One region of the Rossellomorea marisflavi genome, then DNA from elsewhere that is predicted to be linked to it. Evidence: riboswitches for the same ligand, from Rfam matches in the RefSeq annotation. Region 1 holds a riboswitch; each other region holds the start of a gene.
The links. Region 1 has a riboswitch for S-adenosylmethionine ahead of K6T23_RS18670 (O-acetylhomoserine aminocarboxypropyltransferase/cysteine synthase family protein). Riboswitches for the same ligand answer to the same signal wherever they lie in the genome.

Region 1 (4,192 bases):
GCATGCCGTCGACCTCGACCGGGGTGCCCTGGAAGAGCTGAAGCGGCGCGCGGAGGAACTGCAGGTAGAAAACATCCTTTATGAACATATGTCATTTGAATATATCCGTTTTTCACAGAACACGCTTCATAAGGTCATTACGAGATTTGTGCTCCATGAGTTGCCGAATCTTGTCAAAGTGATCCAGGATCTCAGGGATATGCTCAGGGATGACGGTCTTTGGCTGATCATTGAAACGGAAGCGCTCCCACAGGGGAACAGCCTTTCTTCCGATGATCTGGTGAGGAAGCTTCAGTCGGCGGGCTATGAAGTGGAGAAAGGGTATTTGAGATCGACCATTTACTATTTGATTGCCAGAAAGGCTGTGCGGAGATCCGGCCTATAAAGGAAGGGATTACATGAACAAACGAATACTATCATTGGGACTCATCGGTGTCCTCGTCGCCATCTTCCTGGTGAATTTCGTCCGGCATCAGCAGGATCAGAAGGAAAAAGACGCAGCAGCCCAGCTTGCGAGTGAATCCATGGACTTATCCGATGCGGAGACGGGGCTTTCCAAAGGTGATCAGCCACCGGACTTCACCCTGACCACACTGGAAGGAAAAGAAGTGCGCCTCTCGGATTATAGGGGACAGAAGGTCATCTTGAATTTCTGGGCAACGTGGTGTCCACCCTGCAAGGCTGAGATGCCCCATATGGAGGAATATTATCAGAAAGAGCCCGGTGCAGAAATCCTTGCCGTGAACCTCACGTCCCAGGAGCGTATGGAAGGTGCGGCGCAAAAGTTTGTGGACGGATACGAGATCACGTTCCCGGTACTCCTTGATAAAGACGGAGCCGTCGGGGATGCCTACAGCATCATTACGATCCCGACCACGTTCATGATCGACTCGGAGGGAATCATCCAGCATAAAATCCTCGGTCCGATGAACCAGGAAATGATGAAAGAGATGGTAGAAGGAATGAATTGAACCACTTTTCTTCTCGGAATCTTCTGAATATGGTACACTCTTCTACATACCTATTTTCGTAGAGAGAGGATGGCCACGAAATGAATTTCACCACCAAGGTCGTACATAGCCAGTTGAAAGGAACAGAGGAAATCAAAAGTAAAACTACACCAATCTATCAAACATCTGCTTTTTCCTTTTCATCCCTGGAGGAACTGGAAGGGTTCTATGAGGGGAAATCACCCTATCTATACACACGGACGGGGAATCCCAATCCTGATGAGCTGGGAGGTCTTGTAGCAGCCCTTGAAGGAGCACCGGCAGGAGTCGCCGCTTCATCGGGTTTATCCGCGATCCTCGTAGGGATCCTGTCTGTCGTCCAGGCAGGGGATCATATCATTGCTGCTGAAGATCTGTACGGCGGGACCTTCCATATGCTGAAGGAAGAGCTTGCGGGCTTCGGTATTTCCACTTCATTCGTGGACTTCACCGACCGGGATGCAGTGGAAGCAGCGATCACCGACTCGACAAAACTTCTCTATAGTGAAACGGTGACGAATCCCTTCATGAGGGTAGAGGATATTCCAGCCATGGTGGAGCTGGCGAAAGAACATGGTCTCACGACGATGATCGACAATACGTTTGCGACCCCGTTCCTCCGTAAGCCTTTCACTGAAGGCATTGATATCGTCGCCCATAGCGCAACGAAGTACATAGGCGGTCATAGTGATGTCACAGCAGGTGTTGTGACCGGAAGGCAGGATCTGGTGGATAAGGCAAGAGCGAAGATCGTCAACCTTGGGGCCAATCTGAGCCCGTTCGAGGCGTGGCTCACTTGCCGGGGAGCGAAGACCCTTGCCCTCCGTATGGAAAGGCAGGCCCTGAATGCCGAGCTCCTTGCCGTCGAACTCAGGAGGCACGAATGGGTCAAACGCGTCTACTATCCGAATAATCTATCTGAGAAAGGTCATGGAGCCATCGTCACCATCGAGCTTGAACCATCCGCCGATATGAGTACCTTCTTCAAGTCACTTGGCTGGATCAAGATCATCCCGTCCCTGGCCGGGGTTGAAACGACGGTTTCCTATCCTTTGGGGACATCTCACAGGTCCCTTCCGGAGGAAGCGCAGAAGAAGCTCGGGATCAATACGCATGTGGTCCGGATTTCACTTGGAATCGAGGACCCGGAAGACATTAAATCACAAATGCTTTCAGCGATCAGCAAGTGTCATGAGATTTAAAAAGCATAACGCTCTCAAGTCAGCAGTGGCAGGCGTCAATGGGAGATTAGACGAAAAATTCTAAAAATAACCTTGACTCCCAGAGGGGATAGCCTTTATAATTCTTGCTAACGAACACTTACAACTTAATGCTCTTATCCAGAGAGGTGGAGGGACTAGGCCCGATGAAACCCGGCAACCTTCATGTGCATATTTGCCATGAAAAGGTGCTAATTCCTGCAGGCGCATTGCCTGAAAGATAAGAGGAGGACCCTATTCAATTAGACCCTCTTCTTAGGAAGGGGGTTTTTATTTTTGCCCCTTTTCAGCCCCGACCATCATCCATCACAGAACAAACCCAATCATTAAAACAAACACTCAGGAGGAATGTACGATGACGAATTCATTCGATTTTGACACACTTTTGCTTCACGGAGGACAGGAAGCAGATCCTACCACGGGATCACGCGCCGTGCCGATCTACCAAACTACTTCATATGTGTTTGACAGCAGTGAGCACGCTGCGAAGCTTTTCGGACTGGAAGAGCCGGGGAATATCTATACGCGGATCATGAACCCGACGGTGGACGTTCTGGAGAAACGTCTGGCTCTCCTTGAAGGCGGCATCGGGGCCCTCGGAGTATCATCGGGCATGGCGGCGATCTCCCTCTCAATCCTGAATATCGCAGGAGCCGGGGACGAAATCGTAGCAGCGACGAATCTGTACGGAGGCACCTACAATCTCTTCTCCACCACCCTGCCGAAATACGGCATCACCGTGCGCTTCGTCGACCCAACGGATCCGGAAAACTTCCGAAGCGCCATCAACGAGAAGACAAAGGCCGTATTCGCCGAAACGATTGGCAACCCTAGCCTTCATGTCCTTGATATCGAAGCGGTCGCCAAAGTGGCCCACGAACATGAAATCCCGCTTATCATCGATAACACCTTCGCCACACCGTATGTGACCAGGCCGATCGAGTGGGGGGCAGACATCGTCATCCATTCGGCCACCAAATGGATCGGTGGTCATGGTACAGCGATCGGAGGCGTCGTCATCGACGGAGGGAAATTCGATTGGAACAACAAGAAGTTCCCGGGATTCACTGAAGAGGACCGAAGCTACAACGGCCTTCGCTATGCGCAGGATGTCGGGGCGGCGGCGTTCATCACCAAGCTCAGGGTCCAACTGCTTCGTGACCTTGGCGCCTGCCTGAGTCCGCAGAACGCCTTCCTTCTCCTGCAGGGATTAGAGACGCTACACCTCCGCATCGAACGCCATACAGAGAATGCACGGAAAATCGCCGAGCATCTTGAATCCCATGATGGGGTTGCCTGGGTCTCCTATCCTGGGCTCGCTTCGCACCCGTCGCACCAACTGGCCAAGAAATACTTGGAGAACGGCGCGGGCTCCATCGTCGTCTTCGGGATCAAAGGTGGCCGGGATTCAGGACGCAAAGTGGTGGACAATATCTCGCTCTGGTCCCATGTGGCCAACGTGGGGGATGCGAAATCCCTGATCATCCACCCGGCTTCCACGACCCATCAGCAGCTGAACGACGAGGAGATCAGGGCAACGGGCGTGACGGAAGACCTTGTCAGGCTGTCGGTCGGCCTGGAATCAGCGAAGGATCTGATCTCTTCCCTGGATGAAGCCATCGAGAAGGCACGCGAAACGTCAAACGTGTGAAGGAGGCGGAGGAATGAGTAGCGATACGACACCATATGAATTGAACACCGTCACCCTTCCGTCCCTTGTCCTTGAAAACGGAGAAACCCTCCGGAATGTCAGGTTGCCCTATGAACGTACCGGGAATCAATCAGGTCCCGTCATCCTTGTCTGCCATGCCCTCACCGGCACCCATATCGTGAAAGGGACGAGTGAAGATAAGGGATGGTGGGACGGCTTGATCGGTGCAGGCTCCTACATCGATACCAACCGCTACAACGTCATCGCCTTCAACGTCCTCGGAGGCTGCGAGGGGGCCACGGGTCCTGCATCAGAGGATCCCGAGACCGGCA
Region 2 (4,192 bases), 1.9 Mb from region 1:
CCTTATACAATCAAAAAAGCCCCTTCCGATAAGAAGAGGCTTTCAATCCATCACTCTATCTTATCTCCCAGCGTCTGCTGCAAGAATTAGCACCGTGCTCGTAATGAGTCGGTTGCCGGGCTTCATCGGGCCAGTCCCTCCGCCTGCTCTTGATAAGAATCTATTCATTTGGTTTCCAGTAGGATTATTGCATCGATTGGGAGTCCTGTCAATCCCTATTATCGAACAAATGTAAATTTTCAATCCTTTTCACTGCTTCCTGAAGCCTTTCCTCACTGGTAAGGAGACCTACCCGGACATACCCTTCCCCGTGATCCCCGAAGCCGATGCCAGGCGCCACGGCTACATGGGCCTTTTCAAGGAGTAGGTTCGAGAAATCCATCGACGTGAAGCCTTCCGGCACTTTGAGCCAAGCGAAAAATGAGCCTGCCGGTGCATCCACATCCCAACCGATGGATCTCAATCCACCGATGAGGGCATTCCTTCTGCTTTCATAGGTCTCAAGCTGGGCCTGGACGCACTCCTGCGATCCGAGGAGCGCCGTCACCGCTGCTTCCTGAATGGCGCCAAAGAGGCTCACATACATATGATCCTGCATGAGATTGATGGCTTCTATCACACTCTCGTTCCCGACGGCAAATCCTACTCGCCACCCCGCCATATTATACGTTTTGGAGAGAGTATAGATTTCAATGCCGACATCCTTAGCTCCATCTGTTTCAAGGAAGCTATTGGGACGCTTGCCTTCAAATCCGATCGCCCCATAAGCAAAATCGTGTACCACGCAGATATCATGGCTACTTGCCAATTTTACCGTTTCCTCAAAAAAGGCTGGTGTGGCTACTGCTCCCGTCGGGTTATTCGGATAATTCAGGAACATAAGCTTGGAACCGTCGAGTTCGGCTTCACTAAACCGGCTGTAATCGGGGAGAAAATCATTTTCCTCAAGTAGCGGCATCAGCTTCATCTCCGCTTCTGCAAGTGCCACCCCTGATAGATAATCAGGATACCCAGGGTCCGGAACCAGCACGGATTCACCCGGATTCACCAGGCACTGCGGAATCTCCACGAGACCCGCCTTCCCCCCGAAGAGGATAGCTACTTCTTTGTCAGGATCCAGTTCCACCCCGTATTCCCTTTTATAGAAAAGCGCTACCGCCTCTTTGAAAGAGGCCATCCCCCTGAAAGGTGAATAGCGATGATTCAATGGGTTTTCGGCCGAAGCCTTCAAACTATCTACAATATGTTCAGGTGTGGGCCTATCAGGGTTACCCTGCCCAAGGTTAATGACATCGTGTCCTTCATTAATGACACGCTGAACGTTGGCTGTCAATTCAGCGAAAAATTGCTTTGGCAGCGAATCGAGGCGATCCGCATATGGGAATGTTTTCATCTCTTCACCTTCTGAATGTTCAAATATTCTTCACTTTCAAATTCTAGCTACAAATGATATAACGGAAAATAACGAATGTAAAGTAAAATCTTACAATTCCCCATGAAAGGTGCTGATCATATGAAGATCGGGCTCGCGCAAATGGACATCCGGTTTGGAGATCCAAAATCCAACTACGCACAAGCAGAAAGATGGTTTCAACAAGCAGAAAGCGAACAATGCGATATCCTTGTCTTCCCTGAGCTTTGGACAACAGGATATGACCTTAAGAGGATAGAGGGAATCGCTGATGAAAACAGTGAAAAGACCATTGCCTTCCTATCCCGTTTTGCAAAACAGTATGGGATAAACGTGATAGGGGGATCCGTTGCAAATAAAACGGAGTCGGGAATCGATAATCGCTTGATCGTGATCGATTCCAAAGGAAACTTCGTCAAAGGGTATTCAAAGCTTCACCTGTTCAAACTGATGGACGAACATCACTACCTCCTGCCGGGAAAAGAGGACGGTCTATTCACGCTTTCCGGCGAGCAAATGGCCGGCCTCATCTGCTATGACATCCGTTTCCCTGAATGGGTGCGTAAGCATGTTCTCTCCGGAGCAAAGATCCTGTTCGTCAGTGCAGAATGGCCTGAACAGCGGATCGACCACTGGAAAGTCCTCCTCCGTGCACGTGCCATTGAAAATCAATGTTATGTTGCTGCATGCAACCGCGTCGGCTCTGATCCGGACAATACGTTCGGAGGATCATCCCTGATCATCGACCCGTGGGGAGAGATCCTTGCTGAAGGCTCCCTCCACGAAGAACTTGTGACAGCCGTTGTCAATCTCGATACCGTCGATGAAGTAAGGAAGCAAATCCCGATATTCGACGACCGTCTCCCAGACTTTTACAGTTGACGAGGCGAAAATCGATCAGGATATCTTTTCAAAAAAAGCATTGACACTAAAAAACGCAAGGTGGTATGATGTCAATCAAATGGTAATTTTCTGAACAAATTAAATATGCAACTCTTATCAAGAGCTGGCTGAGGGATTTGGCCCTATGAAGCCCAGCAACCGACCGTAATACCGTTGAAAGACGGGGCGCAGATTCGATGCGCCTGACCAGGGCACGGTGCTAATTCCAACAGAATGATTCCATTCTGAGAGATAAGAGGCGACGAAGTATTCTTCAAGCCTCTTTCACAACTGGAAGAGGCTTTTCTCATTCCACAAGAAAAGCCTCCTGCAAACTATTTTAAGGAGGAACCCCCCATGGCCATCACCCAATTGAAACAGTATCGTTCCCTGACGATCGAATCTGCTATAAACCTTGCCAAAGACCTTTCCCTGTTTGATGCATCGGAAAATCTGACCTGTGAAGAGATCGGAGACGGCAATCTCAATTACGTTTTCCGCATTGTAAGCAGCGAAAGCGGAAAAAGCATCATTATCAAACAAGCACTTCCTTATGCAAAAGTCGTAGGCGAAAGCTGGCCGTTGACCCTTGACCGCGCGAGGATCGAAGCCCGGGCCCTGACTCTCCAGCGTTCCCTTGCTGAGCGTCTTGTCCCTGAGATCTATCATTCCGATGAAGAGCTTGCGATTACAGTCATGGAAGATTTGAGCCATCTTGAAATCGCCAGAAAAGGCCTCAACAAAGGAGGAATCTATCCCTCCCTTTCGAAGGACATCGGGGAATTTCTCGGGGCAACACTGTTCTTCACATCCGACTATGCTCTTCATCCTTTCAAGAAAAAGGGATATGTCAAAGAGTTTTCGAATCCCGAATTATGCAAGATTACTGAGGATCTTGTCTTTACCGACCCGTTCTTCAATAGTGAAACGAATGAATTTGAACAAGCCCTTGAAGAAGAGGTCCGGAATCTTTGGGACGACCTGCCCCTGAAACTGGAAGTCGCTAAACTGAAAAGATCCTTTTTGACCGAGGGGGAAGCCCTTCTCCACGGTGATCTGCATACCGGAAGCATCTTTGCAGGCAAAGAGGAAACTAAGGTCATTGATCCGGAGTTTGCCTTTTACGGTCCTATCGGTTTTGATATCGGACAGTTCCTGGCAAATCTCATTTTCCAGGCTGTGGTCCGCGAAGAAAAGCCAAAGAAGGAAGAGATCCTTCGTCATATTGAAACCACTTGGAACGTATTTGAGTCCACCTTCTCGCAATTCTGGGATCAAAGTGAAGATGCCTACACCAAAATTGATGGATACCTTGAGTATGTTCTAGAAAAAAGCTTTGCAGATACAATCGGTTTCCTCGGTTGCGAACTGATCCGAAGGACGATCGGTCTTGCTCACGTGGAGGATCTTGACTCGGTCCAGGACGAAGAAAAACGGATCTTGTATAAAAAGACGTGCCTTGCCCTCGGAAGGGAATGTATCCTTGAGCGCCAACGCATCCGTTCAATCCAGGATCTACTCGATAAACTTATTTAAAGGAGCTTTCTTAAACCCATGACACCACAACTTACCATACCTACTTCATTGGAGTGGCATGAAGACCACCTGGTCATACTGGACCAGCAAAAACTTCCCGGGGCAGTGGAATATGTCCATCTCTATACCATAAAGGATTACTACGATGCCATCATCACCCTTAAGGTAAGGGGAGCGCCTGCCATCGGCATCACGGCTGCATATGGCCTCGCCCAGGCAGCAGGAGGATATGAAACGGAGTCCCTTGAAGAGTTCAAGACATTGTTCAAGAAGGATAAGGCGCATCTCCTCTCTTCCCGTCCGACGGCGGTAAATCTTTCATGGGCCCTCGAGCGTCTCGAGCGTGAACTGTATCAGGCAGCA
Region 3 (4,192 bases), 210 kb from region 1:
ATTTTCATGAATGCCTCGGGCACCCATGGGGATGTGACGACTCTGATCCATGAAATGGGGCACTGCATCCACAATGATTTCAAGCGTACTCTCCCCCTTGCTTTTGACCGGGCGACCCCGATGGAATCGGCTGAGCTTGCGAGCATGGGGATGGAGTTATTGTCCATGGATCACTGGCATCATTTTTATTCAGAAGAGCAGGTGCGTCAGGCCAAGCTTGATATGCTCAGGGACATCATCCAGTTCTTCCCGACAGGAATCAGGGTCGATGAGTTCCAGCACTGGATGTATGAGAACCCCGGTCATTCTAAGGAGGAGCGATCAGAGGCGTACGGACGGATCGTAGACAGCTATCTGTCATCAGAAGAGGATTGGAGCGGGTATGAAGAGGTGAAGAAGAAGGCGTGGCTCTTTGTCCTTCATATTTTTGAGGTCCCTTTCTATTACATCGAATATGTCATTGCCCAGCTTGGGGCTTTGCAGCTCTACCGGATCTACAAAGAAGACCCCGATCGGGCAATCGAAGGGTACAAGGAAGCGCTCAGGCTTGGGAATACGGCTTCTCTATCCGATGTGTATGAAGCGGCAGGACTATCTTTTGATTTTTCCGCTGATATGATCAAGGGGCTTGTGGCGTTCGTGGAAAAAGAGATTGACGAGCTTGAAGGATCAATCGTGAAGAATTCATAACTTGATCTACACAAAAAGACCCCATCGGATGCGGGCTTTACGGCTTCCAATGGGCTCTTTTTGTATTCGTACGAGAAACATCAGTTATACGTTCCGATTGGCATCGGGATAAAATTTTTGGTGGATGTGTTGGTACTCTTCGGTATGACCGGTGATCTTGGCAAGGATTTTCAGTTCGGTGAGCAAGAAGGTTTTATCAAGTTCATAGATCACGGATTCTTCTATATGATCGATGGTGTTGGCGGCGAAGTCCCAAAGACATTGATGCCGTTCGCGCGGCAGGGTTTCTGAAAGACGGGAAAGAGCTTTTACGATATCGGTGATGATCAAATGGTTGCCCCGGGCATAATGCCTGACGTATCCGAATCCGCGATACAGGTAATAATCAAAGTCTTCAATCTCGAGAATGACCCGGACATCCTCATCATCGTCAATTAAGTAAGGGGAGAATGACAGATGATGATTGATGGTGAGCATCAGATCCGTAATCTGGTGAATCGTATTGGACGCTGTTTTCGGGTCGTCATTGCCGAGGGATTTGATGGCCACCTCTGCGAGTTTGTGCATTCCCATTTGAAGATCCTGAATTTCCGTTTCCTTGTGGCCGATTTCAATAAGAGCCAGGTATTTTTCCACATCGACTTTTTCTTCATCCGCCCCGTACAGGCAGATAAGGTTGTTTCCGCAGAGGACGAAATCGCCGATTTTGAAGTGCAGGCGTACGATGATCCCGTCCTCCCTGGCTTTCTCGATCATGGAATGGAAGTCGATGAGCTGTACGTAGCCCGATGCCTTTGCTTTGACATTCAGGCACTTGCTTTCGTCCAATTCGAACCGGGGATGATCATCCTTTGTCCGGTGGCATTCCAGATCTTTTTTCAGTGTTTGATTGATCATGACTTCGGATACCTTCTTCATGTTGTAGGTGATATTATGTACCTGCATCCACGTAGAGGCGTGGTTGATGAAGAAGATGAAAGTGATGGCTGCAATGAAGGCGACGATGACGGTCAGGACGGGTGCGGCGGTGAACATTTCTTTCTTTGAACTTCCGATGAAGAGGAAGTTGAATAGTACAAAGACAAAGCTCCCATTGAAGATGCCGAGAGCGTGCTGGGTCTTTTTATCGGAGATGAAATTCAGCAGCATGCGTGGCGAGAACTGTCCGCTGAATGTCGTAAGGACGACGAGAAGGGAGTTCAGTGTAAAGGCACTCAGAGTGAGTACCCCGCCGATCAGGGTACTGACGAGCGTCCTGGTGACCGATGCATTCATGCTGAAGAGCTTTGGTACATAATGAGACAGCTCTACTTTCAGATCTAGGAACAAGGTGCATGCCACAAGCAGCAGGGACAGGCAGATGTAAAGGAAGGGCATGAACCAGATGGTGAGCTGGATTTCGTGAGCCCGCTGTCTTTTGGACATGAGCAGGTACTTTTGTACGTCATTTGGCAGGAATTTCTTAAACATGGTGTAACCCGATCCTTTCTGAATGGTGTTGAGTAGTCATTTGTTTCCCTTCGTGTGCGGGTTAAAACGTATTTTGAGGTATTTTAAATAAATCTTTTTTAGCCCTGCTTTTAAAGGGTCGAAAAGAGTCTAATTATCAGAAAAGATAAAAAACCTATTGACGTAAAGCCCTGATCCCCTATATAATCCTACTCATACTTATTGACTGAACAAACCAGAAAAACACACACTCTTATCTAGAGCGGCGGAGGGAATAGGCCCGATGAAGCCCGGCAACCTGCAATCATGAAAGGTGCCAATTCCTACAGATCGATGGTGATCTGGAAGATAAGGGGAGGAGCCTGCCTCATAAGCCCTCTTCTTAACCATAAGAAGGGGGCTTTTTTGTATCCCCTGCCATCTTTCAACCAAGTCATTCAACCCTTTAGGAGGAAGAAACATGTCAGAATTGCACGTAGCACTACTCGGATTCGGAACCGTCGGTCAGGGGGTATACGAAGCCCTGGAAACACATCGCGAAAGGATCAAGGATATCACGGGAAAAGAGGTGCGGATCCGTGCCATCTTGATCAAAGACCCATCAAAGGAAAGAGAGATTGATCCAAGCATCAAGGTCACGACGGACTTTGACGAAATCCTGGAAGAAGAGGGCATCGATGTCTTGTTTGAAGCGATTGTCGGGGAAGAACCTGGATACACCTATCTCACCAAGGCCATCGAACGGGGGATCCATGTTGTAACGGCCAATAAGGCGATGTTTGCTTCGAAGGGTGAGGACCTTTTGACACGGGCACGTGAACGGGGAGTCGCAGTCGGATTTGAAGCGACTACGGCAGGAGGACTTCCCATTATCGGGGCCATCAGGCAACTACTGAATGTGAATGAAATCACACATATTCAAGGTATATTGAATGGGACCTCCAATTTCATCCTTTCCCAGATGAGGAAAGAAGGCTTGTCCTTCGAGCGGGCCCTTTCTATTGCTCAGGAAAAAGGGTACGCAGAAGCAGATCCCACCAGTGATGTAGGAGGACAGGATGCCTTCTATAAGCTCATGATCCTCAGTCGAGCCGCCTTCCATGGTCAGCCCGACTGGGGAGCGGTCCCGAAAAAAGGGATCACAGATCTAACCAGTGATTGGCTGCAGGCCGCTGAATCCTTCTCCCTCCGGTTCAAGCATGTCGGGTCGATTCAAAGGGACGGAGAAAGCATAAGCGGAGTAGTGGAGCCGGTACTGGTGAAGGAGTCTCATCCTTTTTACGGAGTGGAGAATGTTGAAAACGTTGTGTCTGTAAAAGGAAGCCTGGTGGGAAGGGTCACCCTGTCAGGACCGGGAGCGGGTAAATTACCTACAGGAAGTGCGATGGTGGAGGATTTTCTATCTCTGATCGAAGGAAGATACGCATCTTCCGAGACGCGTGCCAGAATAGGAGTCGAATCCCTTTCCGGCCGTGATGGTGAATGGGTGGTGAGGACTTCTGGTGAGGCATTGCCTGAATGGGTCGACCGCTTTGATCTGTTGGACCGCATCACACTGAGCGGCCACCTGTATCTCTTCATCAGAGGAAGTGAAGAAGAATGGAATGCAGTAAAGCAAGCGGATGAGAAGCTGCAGCCCTATCCCATCTTGAAGGAACTTCCCCTTGAGTCCAGATTGAAAAGGGAAGCATCGGTACGTTAACTATTTACGAAAGAAGGGGACATGGTGGAGATCATCGTACAGAAATTCGGAGGCACTTCAGTGGGATCGGTGGAAAGAATCAAACGGATGGCCCAGCATGTCATCCGTGAGAAGCAAAAGGGGAAAGAAGTGGCCGTCGTCGTGTCCGCCATGGGTGACACGACTGACCATTTGACGAAGCTCGCTGGGGAAATCACGGCCCATCCACCGAAACGGGAGATGGACCTCCTGTTATCCACTGGTGAACAAATCACCATTGCCCTGTTGACCCTGTCGATTCAAGAGGCGGGATTCAAAGCCGTTTCTCTTACTGGGCGACAAGCGGGCATCAGAACAGATGGCGTCCATGGG
Region 4 (4,192 bases), 200 kb from region 1:
TCGCCTGAAAGAAGATGGCCATGTGGATATGCCTCTGCAGGAAACGTTCTGGAGCCCCCTCTACGGCGGGGTTACGGACAAGTTCGGCATCCAGTGGCAGTTCAACTACGAAGAATGATAGAAGCCTGCTGGCCGATCGGCCAGCAGGCTTTTGGTTACCTTATGTTCTTTTCTTGGACGGAATCTTTTGATGCTTTCACCTTTGAAGCCGATTTAGGCTTCGGACCTTGGTGGTCGGGACGAGCCTGCTCATATACCGCGGCCCCTACAATTTCAGCCACATCCTGCAGCTTCTCTTTGCTGATATTATCGATTGTATCCTCGGGAGTATGGTACCATGGCTCAAACGGACTGTGGATGAAGGCTCCCGCTGGGATTCCCGCTTCAGCAAACGGAACATGATCGCTCCTGCCGCCTTCACCGATCGGCGTCGGGAATCCGTTCAATCGCTCGCTCGCAGCCTGGGATAGCTCCGTTACGAGGTTCGGGCTTCCATCGAGTGTGCGGAGGACCAGATCACCTGCGTCCCTGCTACCCACCATGTCGAGATTGAAGTACCCGATAATCCGGTCACGTTCTATTTGCGGCAGGGAATCTACATAGTGATAGGACCCCAGCAGACCCAATTCCTCAGCCCCGAATGTAATGAAGCGTATCTCTGTATCTGTCGGTACATTTTTGAACACCTTTGCGAGTTCCAAGGTAACAGCTGTACCCGACGCATCATCGTTCGCGCCAGGAGCCCCTTCTACTGAATCATGATGGGCCCCGATGATAAGCACATCATCCGTTGCTTTTTTCTTATTGACCGGAGCTTTCGAGGCAATGACATTGTGAGAGGTGCGCTCCGATGTTTCCGCTCCCTCGATTGTCAGCCGGACGGTCTCTCCGATATGTCGGCGCAGCTCTTCTCCTTCGGCCTTGGAAAGGGTGATGGCCGGTATGTAGCGATCATCCGGTTCTCCCAATGTCCCGCTCAGCGAGCCATCCGTATTGTTGTAGATGATGACCCCTGCGGCTCCTGCTTCAGACGCATTGACGATCTTCTGTGCAAACGTGATTTCCCCTCGCTGGATAAGAACGATCTTCCCGTCTACATCTACTCCATCAAAGTCTCCTACTCTTCCAAGTCCTGCAGAAACGAGCTCGCCTGACACATCACCACTAACCGAGTAAGTGAATGCATCCGGGTTCCACTCGCCTTGCACCCCTGACAGTTCGATTGCAGTAGGTGCCGTGTACCCTATAAAGGTAAAGGGTTGAAGTGTCACGTCATACCTGTACGATTCAAATTGTCGTTTTACATACCTGATGGCATTTGCCTCGGATTCTGTCCCGGCTACCCTCGGTATTTGTTGAAGCTGATCGATCGTCTGATAGATTCGCTCCGAATCGATTTTCTTGATCAGATTCCGCTCATGCGGATTTTGCAAGAGCTCCTTTCCTGGTTCAGGTGCCCCTGCAATGGCTGGTTGAAGTCCAACAGCGCCAAACGATAGGGTCGTCGCAAGAGCAATGGATACGACAGATTTTTTCAAACGGTTTCCTCCTCTACTTATTTGATAGAATAGTAACAATATTTTGTCGTTTAATGAAAGAGTAGGAATAACCGGTAAGAAACTACCATTTATAGCCCATTGGCATGATCATAGCCGGTGGATTGAACCTGTAAAAGCCACCCTCGAGTGAAATCAAGGAGTTGTCGAAAGGCCCCTGAAGTTGAGTAAGTATGGGACCCTTTCGGAATGATTGCCTTTTCTACCTCTCCCGAACGCCGATTGGAGAAGTTTGAGTGATAGAGGGAGCAGTAATCGACGGAGATTTCTTCATCCTGGTCACCGTGGGCAAGCAAGACATTCCCCATATACTCATTTGCCCGCCGTATCGGGTCCCACCCTTGAAGGGTCGTGAGAAACTCTCGCTTCAGCTCATAGCCCAAATAATCTGCCTTCCCGTCCCGCAAGATGGCTTCTTCCACATCATCTCCGATAATGCGTCCAAGATCATGCCGGGGAGAGCCGACCGCCGACCAGAGGGCAAGGTGGCGAACTTCTTCTTCGATGGCTGCTTCAAGGGCCACTGCCCCCCCAAGGCTGTGGCCGATCAAGGCAATGCTCTCCGGGTCCACCCCTTTCATCTGCTTCACAAACCCGATGACCGCCTTCGTCTGTGCAATGAAGCGATCTTTTGTATTCAAGCCGTACTCCCCCAGACTTTCTCCGCAACCGTCGTAATCGAAACGTACGACGATGTGTGAGCTGAGTTCATGTGCAGCCTTCACGAATAATCGGTCCACGCCTTCTTTTGAACCGACGAAACCATGACAGATGATGACGGCCGGATGGACGCCGAGACGTGTAGCAGGATACTGTATGGCTGCAGGAAGGTGGGTACCCTCCCATGGAATGGATGTATACCAGCTCATCTTACCCTCTCCTTTTATCTTAGTAGATTTTCCTTACGGTTTGTATGTGCCTTCGAACACTGTTTCCCCTATGGCTAGGCCTCTACATGCGCGCCTTTTAAAGTGTATAAATCTGCGCCTCAGCGTTATGACTAATTAATCCAATCGATTTAATCGGATTTATATACAAAAAAAATCTCCCATAAGGAGATGTACATTACTCTCTCCCCTTATCTGCCAGGCTGAAGTTGCCTACTGGAATGAGCACCTTCCATTTGGAGGTTGCTGCGGGATCGTTGGACCAGATTCCTTCCCCGACTCTTTATAAGGTAGTATAGATTAAATTATCTTACAATTCACTCTTTGTCAACCATAAATCCTACAGTGAAACTATGAATTAAAACTAAATCCCCACTTGACAGGTTGGTTTTGACGCTGTAAGATTGGCTCAACATCTTTACCCCCAATGATCCATATCGACCGAAGGCATATCAACTGCCTCCGGTCCTTTTTTTCGAGAAGTCAGTCTTCCATCTCATATCGTCCGTCTTCATAGATCCTGAATGCCCCGACTTCCCCTGTTCCTCCTTCATCTTTGAGGGTTTGTGATATGAGATGGAGGGTATAATAGGTCCCTTTTTCATCGGTTTGGGGCTTGCCATCACCCTCATCAATCAGGATATCTCCATCAGATGCCACGTTCAGCTCATCCTTTAAGAACTCAATGGCTGTTTCCACATCCGTAATGCCTGCAGTGGACCCGGATTCCCCGACTGGTCGTTGCGGTCCAGGAGCATTCCGTGCCGATGATTCGCCATCCTCTGCAGGCTCCTCCGCTTCCTGACTGTCCTGATCATCCCCGGAAGAGTCCGATGCTTCTTGATCCTCTTCACCGAGTGATACTTGGTCGGATGTTTCATCAGGCTGTTCCGGGGCATCTTCTCTTCCCGCTTCCTCTGCATCAATTGTTTCTGTTGCATCCGTTTCCACCGGCGCTGTATTTCTTGGGGATTGTCCGCATGCACCCATCAACAACATGATGGGAATCAACGCGATTAACCGTTTCCAGCCGTTCATTGCTGTCTCCCCTTCCTCATTCTTCCTCATACCACCATTATTTCAGAAACAGGGTGGCCGGACAACTCTCAACCACAGGGGGCCTTCATTCATCATCTGTGCAGACAGACCGAGTATAATCATTGGCTCAACGAGCATCCTATGCCTTACAATCTGCTTATAACCTAATCGAGGAGGAAGTACCATGAAATATACCGTCATTACAGGAGCAAGCTCCGGGATTGGCTATGAGGCCGCTCTGGCATTTGCAGCACGGGGGAAGAATCTGATTCTTGCTGCCAGAAGGAAAGAGAACCTTGAGGAGTTGAAGGACCGCATCCTGAAGGCCCATCCTGACCTGGATATCAAACTTTTCTCCACCGACCTGTCCGTTACCTCCAACGCTCATTCCTTCTATGAAGAGATCAAGTCATTTGAGCTGGAGACGTTTGTGAATAATGCCGGTTTCGGTAATTTCGATCCCGTCGGCGAACAAAATCTGGACAAGATCGAACAGATGATGAGACTCAATATCGAAGCCCTCACGATCCTCTCCACCCTATACGTGCGCGACTTCTCACAGGTCGAAGGAACGCAGCTCATCAATATTTCCTCAGGCGGCGGCTACACGATCGTTGCCGATGCGGTCACCTACTGTGCGACCAAATTCTATGTGAGTGCCTTCACGGAAGGACTTGCGAGAGAGCTTTCCGAATCCGGTGCGAAGATGAC

Region 2: it holds a riboswitch for S-adenosylmethionine, as region 1 does, so the genes downstream of both, mtnK (S-methyl-5-thioribose kinase) here and K6T23_RS18670 (O-acetylhomoserine aminocarboxypropyltransferase/cysteine synthase family protein) in region 1, are expected to answer to the same signal.
Region 3: it holds a riboswitch for S-adenosylmethionine, as region 1 does, so the genes downstream of both, K6T23_RS17615 (homoserine dehydrogenase) here and K6T23_RS18670 (O-acetylhomoserine aminocarboxypropyltransferase/cysteine synthase family protein) in region 1, are expected to answer to the same signal.
Region 4: it holds a riboswitch for S-adenosylmethionine, as region 1 does, so the genes downstream of both, K6T23_RS17650 (alpha/beta hydrolase) here and K6T23_RS18670 (O-acetylhomoserine aminocarboxypropyltransferase/cysteine synthase family protein) in region 1, are expected to answer to the same signal.

What each region holds. Positions count from the first base shown of each region.
Region 1 covers NZ_CP081870.1:3,574,177-3,578,368, reverse strand. Annotated here, with positions in the region: gene K6T23_RS18685 (class I SAM-dependent methyltransferase) at 1-385, shown strand, start outside; gene K6T23_RS18680 (redoxin domain-containing protein) at 399-971, shown strand; gene K6T23_RS18675 (trans-sulfuration enzyme family protein) at 1,052-2,191, shown strand; SAM riboswitch class I at 2,323-2,436, shown strand; gene K6T23_RS18670 (O-acetylhomoserine aminocarboxypropyltransferase/cysteine synthase family protein) at 2,565-3,860, shown strand; gene metX (homoserine O-acetyltransferase MetX) at 3,874-4,192, shown strand, end outside.
Region 2 covers NZ_CP081870.1:1,673,190-1,677,381, reverse strand. Annotated here, with positions in the region: SAM riboswitch class I at 58-159, opposite strand; gene K6T23_RS08920 (pyridoxal phosphate-dependent aminotransferase) at 209-1,393, opposite strand; gene K6T23_RS08915 (carbon-nitrogen family hydrolase) at 1,514-2,293, shown strand; SAM riboswitch class I at 2,405-2,552, shown strand; gene mtnK (S-methyl-5-thioribose kinase) at 2,651-3,829, shown strand; gene mtnA (S-methyl-5-thioribose-1-phosphate isomerase) at 3,848-4,192, shown strand, end outside.
Region 3 covers NZ_CP081870.1:3,362,120-3,366,311, reverse strand. Annotated here, with positions in the region: gene K6T23_RS17625 (M3 family oligoendopeptidase) at 1-690, shown strand, start outside; gene K6T23_RS17620 (DUF2254 domain-containing protein) at 775-2,160, opposite strand; SAM riboswitch class I at 2,390-2,494, shown strand; gene K6T23_RS17615 (homoserine dehydrogenase) at 2,600-3,841, shown strand; gene K6T23_RS17610 (aspartate kinase) at 3,863-4,192, shown strand, end outside.
Region 4 covers NZ_CP081870.1:3,369,582-3,373,773, forward strand. Annotated here, with positions in the region: gene K6T23_RS17635 (VOC family protein) at 1-118, shown strand, start outside; gene K6T23_RS22220 (M28 family peptidase) at 156-1,538, opposite strand; gene K6T23_RS17650 (alpha/beta hydrolase) at 1,628-2,425, opposite strand; SAM riboswitch class I at 2,632-2,735, opposite strand; gene K6T23_RS17655 (hypothetical protein) at 2,927-3,481, opposite strand; gene K6T23_RS17660 (SDR family NAD(P)-dependent oxidoreductase) at 3,666-4,192, shown strand, end outside.